One region of the Asaia sp. HumB genome, then DNA from elsewhere that is predicted to be linked to it. Evidence: predicted binding sites of a transcription regulator. Region 1 holds the regulator's gene; the other holds the start of a gene.

Region 1 (10,321 bases):
CGGAGCGGCAGGCTGCCTGGGAGCGGGCTCAGGCCATGCTTGGCGTGATCAACGGTCTTTCGGGCCCAGGCGTCGTGGTTTGCCGGACGGCAGCAGCCGTCAAGGACGCTGTCTCTTCGGGCAACGTCGCCATCGTGCCAGCAGTGGAGAACGGGCATGCGCTGGGTGGTGACATCTCCCGGATCAGTGCTCTAGCGGCACTGGGGGTACGTTATATGACGCTCACCCATAACGGACATAACGATCTGGCGGATGCCGCCATTCCCCTGCCGGCTCTAGGGAATGACAAGAGCCTTCATCACGGACTTTCCCCCCTGGGACGTGAGGCGATTGCCTTAATGAATGCACATGGGATCGTGGTGGATGTCTCCCATGCGGCAAAGACGACCATGATGCAGGCGACCGATATCTCGGCTGTGCCGATCGTGGCGAGCCATTCCTGTGCCCGCGCCCTTTGCGACCATCCACGCAATTTGGATGACGAGCAGCTTCTGCGGCTGCGTGATACGGGTGGTGTGATCCAAGTCACGGCCATGTCCTCGTTTCTCGTTCCGGCTGCCACCGGCAAGGCGGGTGTTGCTGATCTGGTGCGTCATGTGCGCTATGTTGCTGATCTGATTGGGGTGGAGCATGTGGGGGTGTCCTCCGATTTTGATGGTGGCGGACGCATTCAGGGCTGGGCCGAGGCTGGACAATCCCCGGCGGTGACCGAGGCGCTGGTCGAACAGGGGTTCAGCGAAGCCGAACTGGCGAAGATATGGGGCGGCAATTTCCTGCGCGTTCTCGCGCAAGCCGAACGGGTCTGAAGGCAACTTCGAACAAAACAGGATCGTTCTAGCCGAAGCAGCCCGGAAATTTGTCCACTTTCAGGGCAGTTCCGGGATTGACTCCCTGTATTTCCAACGTCTTGGCGCTGTTTCTTCGATCCGGATAGGCAAAATTGTTGTTTTTCAACGTCTTAGCATTAAATGCCCAAAATTTAGGCAAAGCGTCGCAAAGCGCGCCAAACTGCGCCCGTCATCAATTTGTCACGCGATGCCCCACAGACTTATCCACATGTTCCGTGGATGAACTCGTGTTCAGCCTTGGCAATGGTGTCCTGTCATGAAGACCACGCAAACTGACCCCTCTGTTCGTGATGATCAGGCTATTGGTACTACTGAACCGCCTACCCGCAAGGAGGGCGCAGAGGCCATAAGAGAAGCGCTGAAAACCATCCCGTTCACGCCCGGCGTCTATCGCATGCTGGGAGAGAAGGGAGAGGTACTGTATGTTGGCAAGGCGCTTAGCCTCAAAAAGCGTGTGTCGTCCTATCTCCGTCTCAACCAGTTGCCGGAGCGGCTGCGCCGCATGGTGAGCCTTACACGATCGATGGAGATCGTGACGACGCGCACCGAGGCCGAGGCGCTGCTTCTTGAGGCCAACTACATCAAGAAGATGAAGCCACGCTTCAACATCCTCCTGCGCGATGACAAATCCTATCCCTGGATCATGCTGACCGAGGGGCATGAATTTCCGCAGATTACCAAGCAGCGTGGCCGCCCGATCAAGAATGCCACCTATTGGGGGCCGTTTGCCTCGGCCTGGGCTGTTAATCAGACGCTGAACCTGATCCAGCGCAGTTTTCTGCTGCGTTCCTGCAGCGATGCCGTTTTGTCGTCACGCACACGACCTTGCCTGCTGTTCCAGATTCGTCGGTGCTCCGCACCCTGTGTAGACAGAGTGACACCGGGGCAATATGCCGAGCTGGTGGATGAGACGAAACAATTCCTCTCGGGCAAGAGCACGGATGTGCATAAGACACTTGTCGAGGAGATGGAAAGAGCCTCTGAGGCGCTCGAATTTGAACGCGCGGCGGCCATACGTGATCGCATCCGAGGGTTCTCCAGCATGCAGGAATCGGGGATCATCAACCCGGCCTCGATTGGCGATGCTGATATCATCGCGCTCTGGCAGGAGGCGGGACGGACCTGTATCCAGGTTTTCTTCATCCGTAATTCCCGTAACAACGGAAATAGGGCTTTCTTCCCTGATCATGCGGAGGAAGAGAGTGCGGCTGACATTCTCGCAGCCTTCCTGCTGCAGTTCTATGACGACAAACCGCCACCCCCCCAGATCCTGCTCAACAGCGACCCTTCGGAGCTCGACCTTGTTTCAGAGGCGCTGAGTCTCAAGCGCGGGCGCAAGGTGGAACTGTTGCAGCCACAGCGTGGCGAGAGGCGCGACGTGGTTCGTCACGCCGAAACCAATGCCCGCGAAGCACTCGAGCGGCGACTGGCAGAGAGCGCTGGTGTCAGCAAGCTGCTCAATGGTGTGGCAAGCGTCTTCGGGCTGGCAGAGCCGCCGAAGCGGATCGAGACCTATGATAACTCACACATCATGGGGCAGCATGCTTATGGTGTTATGGTCGTGGGCGGGCCGGAAGGGTTCGTCAAGCGCGCCTACCGCAAGTTTGCCATCAAGGGGCCAGTCACGCCGGGTGACGATTTTGGCATGATGCGTGAGGTGATGGAGCGGCGCTTTGGCCGACGTGATCCCGAATCACCGGAGGCCCGCCCGGAAGACTGGCCTGATCTCCTGCTGATCGATGGTGGGCTGGGGCAGTTCAATGCTGTCCGGGCCGTTCTGGAAGATCTGAATGTGCGCGATATTCCTATCGTGGCCATTGCCAAAGGGCCGGACCGCGATGCGGGGCGTGAGTGGTTCTTTCAGGAGAGGCGCGCGCCATTCCAGTTGCCGCCGAATGATCCGGTTCTTTACTACCTTCAGCGCCTGCGGGATGAAGCGCACCGCTTCGCCATCACAACGCACAGGGCAGGGCGTAGCAAGGCCATCAAGGTGTCGGAGCTCGATAGCGTGCCGGGTGTTGGTGCCGTGCGCAAACGCGCCCTTCTGACGCGGTTCGGCTCGGTGCGTGGCGTCCGTAGCGCCAGTCTGGAAGAGCTCGTGTCGGTATCGGGAATCAATTCAGAGACTGCCCGCACGATTTACGAGTTTTTTCACCCGCAATGATGCGCGAGAAGCTATGAAGAACCACCATGAGCGTCCTATCATGGTGCGTAATTTCATCTCCATGTGTTTTCTGACTTGAAGGCAGCTCCGGGAAAGATTCATGCTGACAGATCTGCCCAATATCCTGACCCTGCTGCGTATCGCGTCGATCCCGGTGCTGATCGCCCTGATTGCGTTCAATAATGCTTGGACGGACGGGATTGCCTGCGTGCTGTATATCGCGGCTTGCATCACCGACTACTTGGACGGGATGCTGGCGCGTCGCTGGAAACAGGGGTCGGAACTGGGTCGCATGATGGACCCGATTGCGGACAAGCTGCTCGTGGGGGCCCTGCTGCTCGCTCTGGCGGGGTATGGCAGGCTGGTGGACGGTGCCTTGTTTGCAGCGATTATCATTCTAGTGCGGGAGATCATGGTAAGTGGTCTGCGCGAATTCATGGCCAGTCAGCGCGCAACACTCCCTTCGACCCGCCTCGCGAAGTGGAAAACAGGCATCCAGATGGTCGCGATCGGCTGCCTGCTGGCTGGGGACGTCATGCCTCGACAGATCGGGCTCGGTGCGATTTCCTTTACTCATCTTGGTGCAGTGATGCTCTGGGTTTCGGTGGTACCGACGGTGATGAGTGGGTGGGGCTATCTGGTAACCGGTCTCGCAAAAATGCTTGGAACCGGCACAAACGGTTCTTCAGCCAAACTCACGCACTAGTATTGTGCGCTATACATGTTCTGTATCTGGCATTGTCGTCAGGGGCGTCTTAAAAGGGGCGCAAAGACATCCCTGGAGTAGATGATGAGAAAGGCCGCTCTTTTAGCGATCCCAGTTTTGTTGAGTGGCTGTTCCGGTCTCGGGAAATCCCTCCATGACACGGCCACCTTGCCGGGTGCCAATCCAAACATGCCGGAGGGCATTTCGGAGAATATGGAGAAGGTGCGCGGGCACGCCTACATGGCGATGCCGCTACTGCCCGAAAACGGAAATGTCTGGCCCGGTGCTCCGCAACCCTTGCCTACCTTGCGCGACGTCGAGGCCTCGCCTAACGGCCTGCGGGATGCTCTGGCAGACACCAACAGCTACTTCGGCTCCATGACGAAAAGCCATGGTGCGAGTAATGGGAGCAGCATCCAGCTCGGTGACGGAGGCACCATCGAGATGGGTGAACATGATGGCGTCGTGAATGGCGTTCGCTCTGCGTCTCGCCCGTCGCTCTCTTCCTCGGTTGAGGATAATGCTCACAAATATCTTGCTCCGAGCCATAGCGGCACCATCGTGATCCCGAATGGTGACGGAACAAGCACGCTAATATCGCCGGATGGCTCTGTGCGCGTCACTAAGGATAAGGCGGCTCACTGACCGGACAATCGGCCTGACCCTGGGTGATCTCCAGGTAAGAAACAGGGCAGGTCGAGTGAGGGTTGCCACATACTGGAGTTATGGCCTGTAGAGTGCGCCCCGGTCGGCAACAATTGCGAACGCCCGGCATAGTTCAGCGCGGCTCAGAGAGTGATCAGACACCTCAACGACTGGGGCGGGCCATAAACCTGCTGCGTCAATCACAGGGCGATACGGCGACATCGGACCACTCGCAAAGATCAGAAATTGCCTCTCCATTCAGTATTACTTCGGGTTGGCCATGATGCTGGGAAGGGCCGAGTCTTCGCGGCGGCATGCGGTAGGGGTGCCAGACGGATGGTTCGGCCCAATAAGCTCGGAAGCTCCTCGCGAGAGTCCCTTCCTGCGATCAGAAGTAATTCGGCGGAATAGATGGGTGAGACGTTGTTTTTTTTGCTGGGTAACGTCTGGTAAAATACTCGGACCCTGATGGGCTAAGGCTACTGACTATCAAAAGAAGTACGCCTCCGCCTGACGGTGACACACTGAACTTCATCCACTGTGGCGAAAGGCTGCGCTGGCGCTTGGTGCTAACAAAGCGCTCCATGGCGCAGCGAAAGATTGCGACGAACCCGTTAAGTTGCCGCACCTACGTTATTGCGAGAGGCCTTGCCGCCATATCCTGCTTAGTTTCCGCGCACCTGGCCACGCTCAAAGCTTTACTTCAGCAGGAGGGCAGAGATCTCTGCATCGAAGTTCTTCCACCCCGACACCGGTGCGCGCCCCGCGTTGCCCCACGAGGCCTGACGCGACCCTGGCCCTTCAGCAAATGCACGCCTCCTGAGCCCGCAAGACTTCATGATTACCCGCCATATCTCTGTTCGAAGTCTGGAGCGATGTACACTTATCCTGGACCGAAGCCCTTTCTTGTCAGGGTCGGAAGGCAGACATCGCTAAGGGGCCGGGCGGTTATGAGAACGGTCAGTTGTACTGACGGTAAAGCCCGATCAGTACGCCCTGGATGCGGACACGGCTTTGCGGGAATATCTGCGTCTCATAGGCGGAATTGGCAGGCTCCAGAGCAATCGACTGGCCCTTCTGGCGCAGGCGTTTGAGTGTCACCTCCTGACTATCCACCAGCGCCACAACGATCTTGCCGTTCTCCGCCGTTTCGGCCTGGCGAATGATGACGATATCACCGTCGAGGATGCCAGCCTCGATCATCGAATCACCTGACACATGCAGGGCGTAATGCTGCCCGTTAGTGAGTTGCGCCGCGGGGATATCAATCTGCTCTCCCTGATCGCGGAATGCCTCGATTGGCAAGCCGGCGGCGATACGGCCATAGAGCGGCACACCCACGACAGAACTCTGCGAGTCAACCGAGCTCGAGGCCAGCGGCTTGGCCTGGCTATGCGCAAGGCGGGGAAAGGGGCCAGCTTCTACGGGAGTATCACTCGTCACGGCCGTCGCAGGCTGCGCCTCAGTGACCGGTAGGCGCAGTATTTCAAGTGCACGGGCCCGGTGATGATGGCGCCGCAGGAATCCACGCTCTTCAAGCGCTGAAATCAGCCGATGAATACCGGATTTGGATCGCAGTTCCAGCGCCTCCTTCATTTCGTCAAAAGAAGGCGAAAATCCTGTCCGCTTGAGATAGCCGTCGATATAAAGCAGGAGCTGGTGTTGCTTGCGTGTCAGCATGGGGTCCCTCTCTCCGTGGCGGGGGCGGTACTCGACCGTAACTGCCCGGAATCACAATGTTCTTATTAAGTTCTTGGTTCGATCTCTTCAAGATTTTTTCCCCGGAACATCAAAAATTATCCACCGTTCGAGCGGAAACACTTGACCCGCAGGCGTAATAGAAGCATTTATGCGCCCAGCTTGAAAACGCTGCCGTTCATGTCGCGCGCAGCGACAGATCAGTTTGCGAGGACCCAATGGCCAAGACCAACGTCATCCAGATCCGTCTCGTTTCGACCGCGGATACCGGATATTTCTACGTCACCAAGAAGAACGCCCGCTCGGCGACCGGCAAGATGGAAGTGCGCAAGTACGACCCCGTCGTCCGCAAGCATGTTGCGTTCCGCGAAGCCAAGATCAAGTAAGATCGGCTGACGCTGACGGAAAAGAAAAGCGGCCTTCGGGCCGCTTTTTTTGTGCCTGCTCGCTGTCGATCGGGGAGAGGGGCGGTGCAGACTTCATGCGGGGCCGTGACTCACCCAGTCGACGCCTGGTCCGGCTTGATGGCCGTCAGCTTGAAGGAGAAGTTGGAGAGCACCCTTTTACGAGCAAGGTTGCCGATGCATATTTCGGCAACGATACGGTAGAAGTGCATGCAGGCCGTTCGGTAAGGCCGTCGTGTTGAACTCAGGCACGTGGGCGCTGGTTGAGCCGAGATGTATCGCCACTTCGTCCCGAGGGCGCGAGCGTTACAGAACCCGCGCTGTTCGGCGTGTAGTCACGAAAGATCCGGCGGGAGAAACCCGTCTCTGGGAGTTTTCAGTAGAGCTTTTCGTGCGGGCCATACGGAATGACCGTATCGCCATTACGGGCCAGATTCAGCATGGCGCGTGAGCGCTCATCCAGCATATCGGCGTCCAGGGCGCGCTCGTTCAGGCTGCCGATACGACGCTTCCAGACGGCTTGTTCAGCATCCGCATCTTTCTGGGCCTGAAGCGCCTGATCCATCAGTTTGAGCTGCTGGTGATAGGCCTTGATTCCGTGGTCGCCCTGAAGCGCGTTCCAGCCGAAATAGGCTGTGAGACCGAGAAACAGAGCCGGAGGGACAACGGCACGTACAAAACGACGGATAGCACGAACGATCTGCACGGGAACTCCATCAATCCAGTAACAACCAGCCTGAGCTAGACTAACCTCAGCTTACGATCGCTGACAATCAAGTAAACGCAATGAGGGAGAGAATGACTCTCTCCCCCATGCTTACGTAGTGCAAAAAGGCTCAGGCGCGCGGGAGGATTGAGCGGCCTGCGTAACGGGCGGCGGTTGCCAGCTCGTTTTCAATGCGGATCAGCTGATTGTACTTTGCCGTACGATCCGAGCGTGACAGCGAGCCCGTCTTGATCTGACCGCAATTGGTCGCCACGGCGAGATCAGCGATGATCGAATCTTCGGTCTCACCCGAGCGATGGCTCATGACGCACTTGTAGCCGGCGCGATGTGCGGTTTCCATGGCGCGGAGCGTTTCGGTCAGCGTGCCGATCTGGTTGACCTTCACCAGCAGCGCGTTGGCTGTGTTGCTCTCGATGCCACGCACCAGACGCTCGGTGTTGGTCACGAACAGATCGTCCCCGACGAGCTGCAGCTTGTGGCCAAGCTTTGCTGTCAGCTCTGCCCAGCCTTCCCAGTCGTCTTCTGCAAGGCCGTCTTCGATCGAAACGATCGGATAGCGTGCAGCGAGATCGGCCAGGTAGTCGATCATGCCCGAAGAGTCGAGATCGCGGCCTTCGCCGTCCATCTTGTAGCGGCCATCGCGATAGAATTCGGTGGCGGCACAATCGAGCGCGAAGGTTACGTCTTCACCGAGGCGGTAACCAGCACCTTCGACCGACTTCGAGATGAAGCCAAGCGCTTCGTCTGCCGACTTCAGACCCGGAGCAAAGCCGCCTTCGTCACCAACATTGGTGTTGTGACCCGCTGCATGCAGGTTCTTCTTCAGGTGCGCGAAGATTTCCGATCCCATACGCACAGCGTCCATGATCGTCGGTGCGCCGACCGGCTGGATCATGAATTCCTGGATATCGATGGGGTTATCGGCATGCTGGCCACCATTGACGATGTTCATCATCGGCACGGGCAGGGTGTGCGCGAAAACGCCACCGACATAGCGATAAAGCGGGATATCCAGCTCAAGCGCGGTCGCCTTGGCGGTCGCCAGCGAGACGGCAAGGATCGAGTTGGCACCCAGACGCGCCTTGTTTGGCGTGCCGTCCAGCTCGATCATGGCTTCGTCGATGGCGATCTGATCGGACGATTCGGCACCCTGCAGGGCGTCAAGGATCTCGCCTTCAGCGAAGGCCGCAGCCTTGAGAACGCCCTTGCCACCAAAACGCGACTTGTCGCCGTCACGCAGCTCGACGGCCTCATGGGCACCTGTGGAGGCACCGGACGGGACGGCAGCGCGGCCCTTGGCACCGGAGGACAGTTCAACCTCGACTTCGACAGTCGGATTGCCACGGCTATCCAGAATCTCGCGAGCAATGATATCAATAATGGCGCTCATTTGGGGGCTCCCTGTTTGAACGTTCGAACTTCGGGCATCACAAGGCGTCGAGACACCGGCGCTGTCAACTGGCGTTATGTGAAATGAGGATGGATATTCTGTGAGACCCCTGTCACCGCTCGTCATTTTCCTTGGTATCGCCGGTCTGGTGCCATTCATCGCCCTCGCCATGGCGGCCTTGTTCTGGGGTAGTCTGGGGCCAGTCACCCATATTGGCGTGGCGATGCTGGCCTATGGCGGTTGTATCCTGTCGTTCCTAGGGGCGGTTCACTGGGGGCTGGCCCTTGAGCAGCCCGCCATCATGCCAGCACAGGGCATGGGAGCGATCAACCGACGAAGGCTGTTCCTCGGCGTCATGCCGTCGCTCTGGAGCTGGATCGCCATCTATGCAGGCGTCGTCTGGGCACCGCGCGGCGGTATCTTGATGGAAATGATCGGCTTTGTTCTTGTCTTGATGGCCGAGCGTGCTGCCTATCGCAAGGGCGCCCTGCCTCCTGGATACTTCCCGTTCCGCGCCCTGCTGACGGCTGTCGTGGTGCTTTGTCTGGCCGCCTGCCTCAGCGCACCGCTCCAGCCTTACACGATCTGAAAGACAGGCTCGCAGATCACGGGGAAATTTACCGAGCGGGCAATGAAGCAATGGGCATGAGCCTGATCGTGCAGGCTTTGTGCCTGCTCGACCGAGCTTCCGCTCGCTAGGGTGATGACGGGGCGCAGAACAGCGCTTTCGAATTCACCATCCCCTTGCGGGTTCTCCATCATCACGGCTTCGGCGGCGTCGCGATAGGCCGTCACGACAAGGCCGGCACCTGCAGCAAGACCGAGATACCAGAGCTTGTGGCAGGCACTCAGCGAGGCGAGGAGCAGTTCACCGGGATTCCAGCCCGTCGGATCACCATGAAAGCTGGGATCCGCCGAGCCGTGAATCACGGGTTTGCCTTCCGCCGCAATGTCATGGTTGCGGCTGTAGACATGCCATGAGCGCGTGCCGAGCCCGTGATTGCCGGTCCATTCGGTCTGAACCGAATAGACGTGTCGCTTAGAACCCATTGGACTTAGCAAGCCTGTCGAAAGCCTGAAGCGTTTTCAGGAGTTCGCGCATCTCGGAAAGCGGCACCATGTTTGGGCCGTCGCTTGGCGCCTGGTCGGGGTTCTCATGCGTTTCGATAAACACGGCGGCAACACCGATAGCCACGGCGGCGCGGGCGAGGGGAGGCACGAATTCACGTTGCCCACCTGATGCACCGCCAAGGCCGCCCGGCTGCTGAACAGAGTGGGTGGCATCGAAAACAACCGGATAGCCGGTCGAGGCCATGATCGGCAGGCCGCGCATGTCGCTTACCAGCGTATTATAGCCAAAGCTCGTGCCGCGATCGCATAGCATGATCTTCTCATTGCCAGTCGACGCGATCTTGGCAGCAACGTTGGCCATGTCCCAGGGGGCGAGAAACTGCCCTTTCTTGACATTGATGGCCCGACCGGTCTCGCCAGCCGCAAGCAGCAGATCGGTCTGACGGCACAGAAAGGCAGGGATCTGCAGCACATCGACAGCTTCGGCAGCAGGCTTGCACTGTTCCGCGCCATGCACGTCGGTCAGTACCGGACAGCCGAATTCCTCACGGATACCCGCCAGAATATCGAGCCCTTCGGCAAGGCCGATCCCTCTTTGCGCCTTGAGAGAAGTCCGGTTAGCCTTGTCGAACGAGCTCTTGTAGATCCAGCCGATGCCAAGATCGCCA
Region 2 (10,321 bases), 990 kb from region 1:
GCCGGGTTTGACGGCCATGCCATGGCTGCCCCGGCTCATGCCGGTTCGCCCGTTGTGATGGATGCTGAGGATCTCGATCTCAGCGTGCCCTGCCTGGGGCGCTTCGAGATCATGGTCGATCCGGCCATGAGCGACGGGGTATCGATCGACAGCTCTCCCTCGGGTGGGGCGCATCTGACCATGCGCACAGGCAAGACGCAGGGATCGTCCAAGGTTCTGATCACCAGCCGGACCTGTGCCCCCAATGCCCGCGTCTCCATTCTGGTCGCGCCGAATGTCGGGGTGATGATCCATGACAGTCATGACACCCATATCATCATTCACGGCACGCTGGCCTCGCTAGAGGCCAGCCTTGAAGCCGGTCAACTCGATGCCGACACTATCCAGTCGCTCGATCTGAGCCTGCGTGGCACCGAGCAGGTCCATATCGCCAGCCTCAACCGTGCCGCGCAGGTGGTCGAGACCGGGGCTTCGGGTCTTGTCGTCGATCACGCCGATCTCGATGCCTTTTCGGCCCAGCTTTCCGAGACCAGCCATCTGACCGTGACGGATGGCCGTTTCGACGTGCTGACCCTCATGGTCGAAAACGCCGCCAGCGCCCGCCTTGGGGGGAGCGCCAATACGGCCACCGTCTCCGCCTCGGGCACAGGGCTCGTCGCCATACCAAAGGTGAGCGGTGCCCTGACACGCACGGGCAACATGCAGATTGGCCCGGTCGCATCGCCACCGCCCGATGCAGGATCACCACCTCAGAGCCCCTCTGCTCCGACAGCCACACCGCCCGCCCCCCCTGTTCCCGGGGACAAGACCCTGCCGCAGGATCATGCCGCGCAAGGGAGCGCTCCCCAGGACAGCGCAACCCACAATAGCGTTCCTCAGAGCGGCGCCACAACGGGAGGCGCTTTCCCTGCCGGAATACCGCAGGGCAGCCCCGTGCAAGGCAATGGGGTTTCTGGCCCGACACAAATTGCCCCGCAAGGCATGACGCCACCGAGCACGCCGCCCCTTCCCCCGAAAACATCAGGCCAGAATGTGCCGACCCCGCCCACACCGTCCCCTGCTACAGGGAATCCGGGCCAGAGCGGCACGGCAACAGCACCCGCTACGGACTCGACTTCGGGCATCGCGACGCCTCCTCCCGCCTCTGTCGCGACGGTGCCAAACACGGGTATCGCGCCCCAGAGCCCAACAGCGGGCACACCGGGAGGAGCCAATAATGCGCCGAATAGCGCTGGGCAGCCCTCAGGCACGAACACGCCCGCCACGCAGCCCGTGACGAATGGTGCAGCCCAGAGCAGTCCTCAGGATTCCTCAGGCGCGGCGACGCCTACGACAGGGAGCGTCACGCCTGCTGCCCCTGCCGCTCCCCCCGCATCAAAGGGAGATCAGACGAGGTGATCCGCCTGCCCCTGCCCCGCTATCCGTATGCAACCGTGAGCCGGATCCTGCCACAGGTCATAGGCCTTATGGGTCTGTGCATCCTGCTTCCCATCACGGCCCTTGCCGATCCGACACTTTCGAATTCGGCCCTTTCGAGCGCGACCACGCCTCAGGCGCTTCTTGATGCAGCCCCCTATACGCTGCGCCTGAACACCTCATGCACGTCATCCATCACGATCGAGGGGGCCAGCGAGGGTCAGGGCGACGCTGCCCTTCTGGAGGACCGGAATGGTGGGCAGATGGCAGGGCTGACGATTGCCGGCTCGGGCCATGAGACAACTGTCGATGGCAATCAGTGCGAGCGTGCCTCGACCCTGCATGTCAGGCAGGGTACAGCCATCATCGCGTCCATGCGTGGCTTTGGTTCGCTGCATATTTCCGGCGTCAACGGGCCGGTTTCGCTCACTCAGCGTGGCAGCGGCACGATTTCCATCGATCAGGCAACGGCGCTTGTGCTGAACGAGAACGGCTTTGGCAGTTTGCGGCTCGGCTGGCTGAACGGCCCCGCCACTCTGACCACTTCAGGCAGCGGCAGTGTCACGATTGCCCGCGTAGATGCCTCACACCTTACGGCAAACTCGGGAGGGTTTGGCTCCATCACGCTGAATGCCGGGAACATCGGGGCACTCAACGCCGATATTCATGGCTCCGGGCATCTGAAATTCGGCGGAACAGTCGGCACGGCAAACCTTGTCGCTTCGGGCTATGGCGGGATCGACATCGACAGGGTAACGGGCGAACTGCATCAGGAAGCCCATTCGCCAGCGACGATTTCACTCAATCATGCGTCGACCTTCCGCAAATCGTCTCATGCAAGCCATGCTATCCTCACCCTGCCTGATGGCACCGTCATCACGGCCCATAGTCTGACGCGGCCCGACGGCACGGTTATCAGCTTTGACAATGATGAAAGCAGCGACCGGGCCACAGCCGGTGATGACGCGACAACGCGTCACGGCCAGCGGCGATGGCTGGGCTGGGGCCTGCTGGCGCTGCTCCTTATCGTGTTCCGTCGGCGTATCGCAGGCTTCGTACCGGTGGATTTTCTGTCGCGCATCCGGCGTTCTGCCGGCTCGTCCCATGCGCCCCAGCCCTTGGCGGCGAGCGCGCCGGAAATTGCTACACTGGAAGCCCGGTTGCAGCGTCTCGACAAACGCGTGAGCGATATCGAGCAATGCGTAACCTCACGCAATTTCCACCTGCATCGCGAATTTCATCATCTCGCCAGAAATCACGGGTGATGCAGAGCATGCCTGGCGGCGACAGGACAACCGACGCCTGCGTGCAGTCAGCGGGTCCGAACTGCGGCCCCATGAAAAAAGGACAGACGTCATGAGCCGTATCAGCCTGGGCGTTTTTCTCGTCCTGACCATATCGCCCGCCCTTGCAGAAACGAGCTTGCCCACGACACCGGAGGCCGCACTCGCTGCCGCACCCTATACGCTGCATATCGAGGCGGGATGTGCCGCCAATATTCACGTCCGGGGTGCCGGAGCACTCCAGCAGAACGCCGACATGCGGGAGGTGCCAGCGGGTCTCTCCTTCGAGGCAGGTCACCACGACGCGTGGCTGACCGGCAATGCCTGCGGTCAGGATGCCACAATTCAGTTGCGCGAGGGGGCAGCCATTGTCTCCACCGCGATGAATTACGACAAACTGGATATCGACTGGGTCAACGGGCCGCTTTCCCTGCGTCAGGGCCGGGGCGATATCTCGGTCGACAAGGCGAGCGCCCTTCTGCTGAGGGGCAGCGGGCCGGGCGCCCTTTCCCTGGGCACACTGACCGGGCCGGCAATTCTTGCCACCTCCGGGCCGGGCGAGGTGCAAATCGATACCGCGACTGCGCCCTCGGTCGTGATCGGCACGACAGGCCCCGGCGATGTCGTCATACGTGGTGGCACCATCGACCAGCTTGCCGTGTCGCTGTCCGGTCCGGGTGACGCCATCTTTGACGGCGTGGCGCGCAACGCCACGCTACGCACCAGCGCTTCGGGCGATATCCGTGTGCATCAGGTACTGGGAGACGAGCACGCCCATTCGAGCGCGAGCGGCAGCATCGAAATTGCCATACCGTCCGGCCATGGCGAGCGCTTTACCGGCAAGGTGCGCGACAGCAACACGAATAATGGCACCCGCATTACGCCCGACGACATGCGTCTGGCCGATGGGACACGCATCAACAGCCATCGCTTGATCAAGCCCGATGGTACGATCATTGATTTTGATGCGCTGCGTCGCATGGGAAGTGAGAGTGTTCACGTCTCCACCCCCGAACCGCCTGAGCCTCCAGAGCCGCCGGAGCCACTAGAACCTCCTGAGCCACCGGCAGCGTCAGTCACGTCGGGGACGACCCATGTCAGCACGCAACATACGCCCTCCAGCCCATACACATTCGGAATGACCCTACCTACACTGTCCGATAACGGCAGTATGGCCTCCGGGCTGGTTGCGCTAAGTGCGCTGGCCATTGCCTTGATGCGTCGGCGTCTCATCCCGAAGATCATCGCGGCCCTTCAAAGCCATCATCCGGCACTTGCCCGCAAGGTCGAGCCTTTCCTTCTGTCGCTCATGACCCGTGTGTCAGACCCGATGCCACAAACCCAGCTTCCGCAGTTGCTTGATCTGACAGAGCGTCTGCAAAAGCTCGACAGGCGTGTGGGGGCCGTCGAGACCTGCGTCACCTCGCGCGACTTCCACCTGCATACCCAGTTCCGCGATCTGGACCGGCGTCAGAACGGAGCCTGACCGCCCCATCTGACACACATGCCCTGCGGACCGGAAGCACCTGTGTGGGCTGACAGAATTCAGCCCTCTCACACCCCGTCATCCCGATCCGGTTTGTCACAGGTGCCATGTGCGGAAAGGCAGACGATCGGGGTGCATCCTCGCGTCACAGAGGGCTTTGACGTAGCGCGTCAGGCAGGCTAGGGCTTGAAGCATGACCTTCCCTGATGGCAGCTGCTGACCGTGAATTTCCTACTCGATCCCGTTGCGGCCATCGGGCGTGCCTTTCTCGGCATCGTGCGCAAGGCTGGTGCTCTGGCGCTTTTTGCCCTGGCAGGCCTGTCGCATCTGCTGCGACCGCCCTTCTACTGGGGCGTGTTCTTCAACAGCCTGATTGAAATCGCCTTCTATTCGCTGCCAGTCGTGGCGCTGACCGCGATTTTCTCCGGCGGCGTGATCGCGCTTCAGTCCTATGCAGGCTTCGCCCAGTACCATGTGCAGAGCGCCATTGCAGGCATCGTCGTTCTGGCCGTGGTGCGTGAACTTGGCCCGGTTCTGGCCGGTCTGATGGTGGCGGGCCGCGTCGGCGCAGCCATGTCAGCCGAGATCGGCACCATGCGCGTGACCGACCAGATCGACGCACTGCGCACCCTTTCGACCGACCCGATGAAGTATCTGGTTACGCCGCGCCTTCTGGCTGGTACGCTGGCCCTGCCCTTTCTGGTGCTTATTGCCGATATTCTGGGCGTGCTCGGCGGCTTTACCGTTTCGGTTTCCAAGCTCGGCTTTGACCCGCAGAACTACATCATTGCCACGTTCAACGCGCTCAAGCCGCTGGACGTGCTGGTCGGTCTTTCCAAGGCGGCCGTGTTCGGGTTCATCATCAGCCTGATGGGCTGCTATCATGGCTATACCAGCCGTGGCGGCGCCGAGGGTGTGGGTTCGGCCACCACGGCTGCGGTCGTTGCTGCCTCGATCCTGCTTCTCGCTTTCGATTACCTCCTGACGGATCTGTTCTTCGCCCAATGAGCGCCCTGCCCAAGATCCGCATTCGCGGCCTGACCAAATCTTTCGGATCCAAAACCGTACTGGATGGCATCGACCTCGATGTCGAAGCCGGAACGTCAATGGTTATCATCGGTGGTTCAGGCAGTGGCAAATCGGTGCTTCTGCGCTGCATCCTCGGTCTGATCACCCCGGATTCCGGCACGATCGAGATCGACGGCGAAAATGTACTTACCGCTTCCCCCGCACGACGCGATGCCCTTGTCGAACAGATTGGCATGCTGTTCCAGAATGCTGCCCTGTTCGACAGCATGAGCGTGGCCGATAACATCGTGTTCGGCCTGCGCGCCAAGGGCCGCGGCAAGGCTCACCGATTGAGTGCGGCACAAGCCCGTGCCCAGGCCGGTGATATTCTCAAGCAGGTCGGGCTCGATCCCTCAGTCGGGGCACTCGCGCCCTCCGAGCTGTCGGGCGGTATGCAAAAGCGCGTGGGGCTTGCCCGCGCCATTGCAGGCACACCCAACATCCTGTTCTTCGACGAGCCGACAACGGGCCTCGACCCCATCATGGGGGCTGTGATTGACGGGCTGATCGTGGATTGTGTCAAACGCCTTGGCTCAACCGCTGTCGCCATCACCCATGACATGGCCTCGGCGCAGCGTATCGGCGACCGGGCGGCCATGCTCTATCATGGCAAACTGGTCTGGCAGGGGCTGGCGTCAGAACTGATGAACAGCGGAAACGCGATGGTCGATCAGTTTACCCATGGTCGCAAGGATGGGCCGATCGGGATGGAATTGCGGCGTTAGAGGACAAAGAGGCATTCTTTTTTGCAAAAAAGAACCAAAAAACTCTTTCCCGTGGAGGGGATCAAACCCCCCGCTTTTTCTCCGACTAAATTCTAAAAGTCTTTTTGCTTCTTTTTCCTCAGAAAAAGAAGAACCTCCCCTGCGTTCTTGTTATGTTTCCCCATCTGCCCTATCTTCCGATCTGAACCCCAGACCGGAAGATGTTCCTCATGGCCAAGCGTCCCACAGCCCGTTTCGTATGTCAGGCCTGTGGGGCAGTCACCAGCAAATGGTCGGGTCGCTGCGATGCCTGTGGCGAGTGGAACACCATTGTTGAAGAGGCCGTCGAGCCCACCAGTCGTGAAACACGCAAGCGTGCCGGTCGCCTCACGCTCATGCATCTGGATGGCGATCTTACTCCCCCGCCACGCATCCAGACTTCGATCGCCGAATTCGATCGCGTGCTCGGCGGCGGTCTCGTTCCGGCCTCTGTTGTGCTGGTGGGCGGTGATCCGGGCATTGGCAAATCCACGCTTCTGCTTCAGGCCACCTGCGCCCTGGCGCAGGCAGGCCGGCGCGTTCTGTATGTATCGGGCGAAGAAGCGGTGGACCAGATACGCCTGCGCGCGCGCCGCCTGAAACTCGATGCGCCGACACTCGATCTGGCGGCCAGTATCAATGTGTCCGAAATTGCGGGCTCGCTGGAGCAGGACCGCGTTCATCATGTGGTAGTTATCGACTCGATCCAGACCATGTGGCTCGAGACCATCGAGAGCGCGCCGGGCTCTGTCGCTCAGGTGCGCGCCTGCGCTTTCGAACTGATCCGACTGGCCAAGACGGTCGGGTTCTCGCTCGTTCTGGTCGGTCATGTCACCAAGGAAGGCGCGCTGGCAGGCCCGCGCGTGCTTGAACACATGGTCGATGCCGTCATGTATTTCGAAGGCGATCGCGGTCACCAGTTCCGCATCCTTCGTGCCGCCAAGAACCGCTTTGGTGCGACAGACGAGATTGGCGTGTTTGCCATGACCGATACAGGGCTAACGGAAGTCCCCAACCCCTCGGCCCTGTTTCTGGCAGAACGACGCGGCAATATTGCGGGATCGGCTGTTTTTGCGGGCATGGAGGGTACACGCCCCGTCCTGCTGGAAATTCAGGCCCTCGTCTCACCCAAGGCCGGTGAAGGCGCAGCCAGACGTGCGGTAGTCGGGTGGGAAACGGCACGGCTCAACATGCTTCTGGCTGTTCTTGAAGCCCGCTGCGGCCTCAAGATGGCTGGAATGGACGTGCATCTCAACATTGCGGGCGGCCTGCGGATCAGTGAGCCAGCCTGCGATATGGCGGTGGCAGCTGCATTGATCTCGGCCGCGACGGGCGTACCGACATCGGCGGGCTCAACCTATTTCGGCGAGGTCGGGCTGTCCGGTGAGGTGCGTCAGGTCTCGCAAACGGATCTTCGCCTCAAGGAAGCCCAGAAACTTGGCTTCGCACAGGCCATCCTCCCCCGGCGTGTGGCGAGCGGAGGCGCACGCCCCAAGCCTCCCGAAGGATTGGCGCTGAAGGAAATCGGTCATCTGAACGATCTGGTGGAGCTGTTCCAGCCGCTTGACGAGTAAGCGCATCGTCCTGAGCCGTCGGGCAATGAGCGTCCGCATAGGATGTGCCGAACAGGTGCAAAAGACTGCCCGGTAACCGGGGCACCCGCTCCTTTTCAGGCCTCGTGCGCAATCACCGCGCCAGGGTCGGCGTTATGGCAGAGGCAACCTCATAAGCACGGGATTTTTGAAAAGCCGCGATCATGTGGCCCGAGCAGGACCGCGACACACCTGTTCCCACCGCCCTTGCAAAACCTGTTCAGGCCTGCTTCCTGACCGGAGAAGAACCGCAACTCAGAACCCGAAAAGGGCGAGGCAGGATTTAGGACGCATGACCCGAACACTGGTGGCTGAAACGCAGCAGGACACTGTGGTCAAGAAGAGCCTGTTTCGTGTCCATGCTGCGCCGATTGCCCATGAAGCCGAGGCACTGGCTTTTTTCGAGCGCGTGCGTGTGCCAGATGCCACTCATAATTGCTGGGCATGGCGCATCGGGGGGCGGTATCGCAGCTTCGATGATGGCGAGCCGGGTGGCACGGCGGGACGCCCCATTCTGCAGGCCATCGACTCACAGGAATTCGACCGGGTGGCGGTCATTGTCGTGCGCTGGTTCGGTGGCATCAAGCTGGGCGCTGGCGGTCTCGTGCGCGCCTATGGCGGGGCAGCGGCTTCCTGCCTGAAACAGGGCGAGGCGGTTGAGATCGTGCCCATGCAACGTCTTGGCTTTCATGCCTCGTTCAGCCTGCTGCCTATCATTCAAGCCAGACTGGCGGAGTGGGAGGCCACTCAGGAGAGCTGCAGTTTCGATGAGACCGGGGCCACGCTCTCACTCGACATTCCCCTCTCACGCTCTGAAGCCGTGCAGGCTGTTCTGCAGGATCTGCTGCGCGGCGGCCCGGTCCGCGTGCTAAATGATGATGAACAGGACCTGCCCGGTGAGCAGGATAATCCGGTACGTTAGCGGAACATCATGCAGGCGGTTTGACGCCTCTTCGTTTCCTTCCTACGGTAACATATCATGTTACGATCGTAGGATCCTTGTTCATGCCCGTTTTCAGACACACTGCGGCTCTGGCAGCTGTTGCCCTCCCCCTTCTGTCTTCCACGGCGCTGGCTGCCCCTGCCAACCCGCTGTTTCAGGCAAGCCCGCTGCCCTATCAGGCACCCCCCTTCGACAAGATCAAGGACAGTGATTACGTGCCGGCCTTTGAAAAGGGCATGGCCGACCAGCTGAAGGAAATGCAGGCGATTGCCAACAACAAGGCTGCGCCGACCTTCGACAACACCATTGTCGCCATGGAGCGTTCGGGCCAGTTGCTGAACCGCGCCCAGAGCGTGTTCTACGGGGTCTATTCGGCGGACAAGGATGACGCCATGGACGCTATCGACAGCAAGGAAGCGCCCAAGCTCAGCCAGCATCAGGATGAGATCTATCTCAATCCCAAGCTCTTCCACCGCGTCAAAACCCTTTATGACAACCGCGCCAAGCTGAACCTGAACGCCGAGCAGGCGATGCTGCTGGAGGTTTACTACCAGCAATTCGTCCATTCGGGCGCTGAGCTGAATCATGCCGACCAGCAGAAGCTGCGCGCCATCAATACCCAGCTGTCCAAACTCGAAACCGCCTATAACCAGAAGCTGATTGCCAGCGCCAAGGCCGGCGCTCTGATTGTGGACAAGAAGGAGGCGCTCGCCGGGCTCGATGACGGCGCCGTTGCCTCTGCCCAGAAGGCCGCCGAAGGACGCAAGCTGACAGGTAAGTATGTCCTGCCGCTGCAGAACACGACGCAACAGCCCGATCTCGCTTCTCTGAGCGACCGTAGCACGCGTGAAGCCCTGTTCAACCAGAGCTGGACCCGTGCGGAAAAGGGCGACGCCAACGACACCCGCCAGACGATTGCAGAAATCGCCCAGCTGCGCGCCGAAAAGGCCGCCCGGTTCGGCTACCCCAATTACGCTGCCTATACGCTGTATGATCAGATGGCCAAGACGCCGGCAGCTGTGAACAGCTTCATCCACCAGCTCGTGCCGGCAACGGCGGCCGAACAGCATCGTGAGGCTGCCGAGCTGCAAAAGGCCATCGGTGAAGACCATCAGAATTTCACACTCAAGCCGTGGGACTGGAACTACTACGCCGAGCGCGTCCGCAAACAGAAATTCGACCTCAACCAGAACGATGTGAAGCCGTATTTTGAGCTGCATACCGTGCTGACAGATGGCGTATTCTATGCAGCGAACCAGCTTTACGGAATTACCTTCGAGCCCCGCAAGGACATCCCGGTCTATAACCCCGATGTCATAGTCTTCGAAGTCAAGGACAAGGACGGCTCGCCGCTTGGCCTGATGTATTTCGACTATTTCAAGCGCGACAACAAATCGGGTGGCGCCTGGATGTCGAATTTCGTGGGTCAGAGCGACCTGCTGAAAACGCGTCCGGTTATCTATAACGTGGCGAACTTCACCAAGGCGGCGCCCGGCCAGCCGGAGCTGATCACGTCAGACGATGTGACGACCATGTTCCATGAATTCGGTCATGCGTTGCATGGTCTGTTTGCAAGCCAGACCTACCCCACGCTTTCCGGTACGGCGGTTGCGCGCGATTTCGTCGAGTTCCCCTCGCAGTTCAACGAGAACTGGGCGATGGATCCGAAGGTGTTCGCCCATTATGCCCGCCACTACAAGACCGGCGCCCCGATGCCGGCCGAGCTGGTCGCCAAGATCAAGAAAGCCGCACATTTCAATCAGGGCTATGCACTGGGTGAAATCGTGGCC

What was found. Region 1 encodes LexA, which represses DNA repair genes until DNA is damaged. Its sites were predicted from a motif close to TGTTCTANNTANGTTC; they were not measured.
Region 2: a site for LexA is predicted at 6,121-6,136, ahead of radA (DNA repair protein RadA). Genes of this name have one in related genera too.

The regions. Positions count from the first base shown of each region.
Region 1 covers NZ_JARPML010000002.1:2,868,498-2,878,818, forward strand. The annotation lists gene P5689_RS14020 (dipeptidase) at 1-806, shown strand, start outside; gene uvrC (excinuclease ABC subunit UvrC) at 1,105-3,012, shown strand; gene pgsA (CDP-diacylglycerol--glycerol-3-phosphate 3-phosphatidyltransferase) at 3,113-3,718, shown strand; gene P5689_RS14035 (hypothetical protein) at 3,839-4,363, shown strand; gene lexA (transcriptional repressor LexA) at 5,324-6,043, opposite strand; gene rpmG (50S ribosomal protein L33) at 6,280-6,447, shown strand; gene P5689_RS14050 (septum formation initiator family protein) at 6,842-7,171, opposite strand; gene eno (phosphopyruvate hydratase) at 7,302-8,582, opposite strand; gene P5689_RS14060 (DUF3429 domain-containing protein) at 8,683-9,171, shown strand; gene P5689_RS14065 (OsmC family protein) at 9,159-9,632, opposite strand; gene kdsA (3-deoxy-8-phosphooctulonate synthase) at 9,622-10,321, opposite strand, start outside.
Region 2 covers NZ_JARPML010000002.1:1,883,285-1,893,605, reverse strand. The annotation lists gene P5689_RS09675 (hypothetical protein) at 1-1,398, shown strand, start outside; gene P5689_RS09670 (GIN domain-containing protein) at 1,395-2,681, shown strand; gene P5689_RS09665 (DUF4097 family beta strand repeat-containing protein) at 2,773-4,185, shown strand; gene P5689_RS09660 (ABC transporter permease) at 4,408-5,193, shown strand; gene P5689_RS09655 (ABC transporter ATP-binding protein) at 5,190-5,978, shown strand; gene radA (DNA repair protein RadA) at 6,188-7,570, shown strand; gene P5689_RS09645 (YigZ family protein) at 7,881-8,510, shown strand; gene P5689_RS09640 (M3 family metallopeptidase) at 8,594-10,321, shown strand, end outside.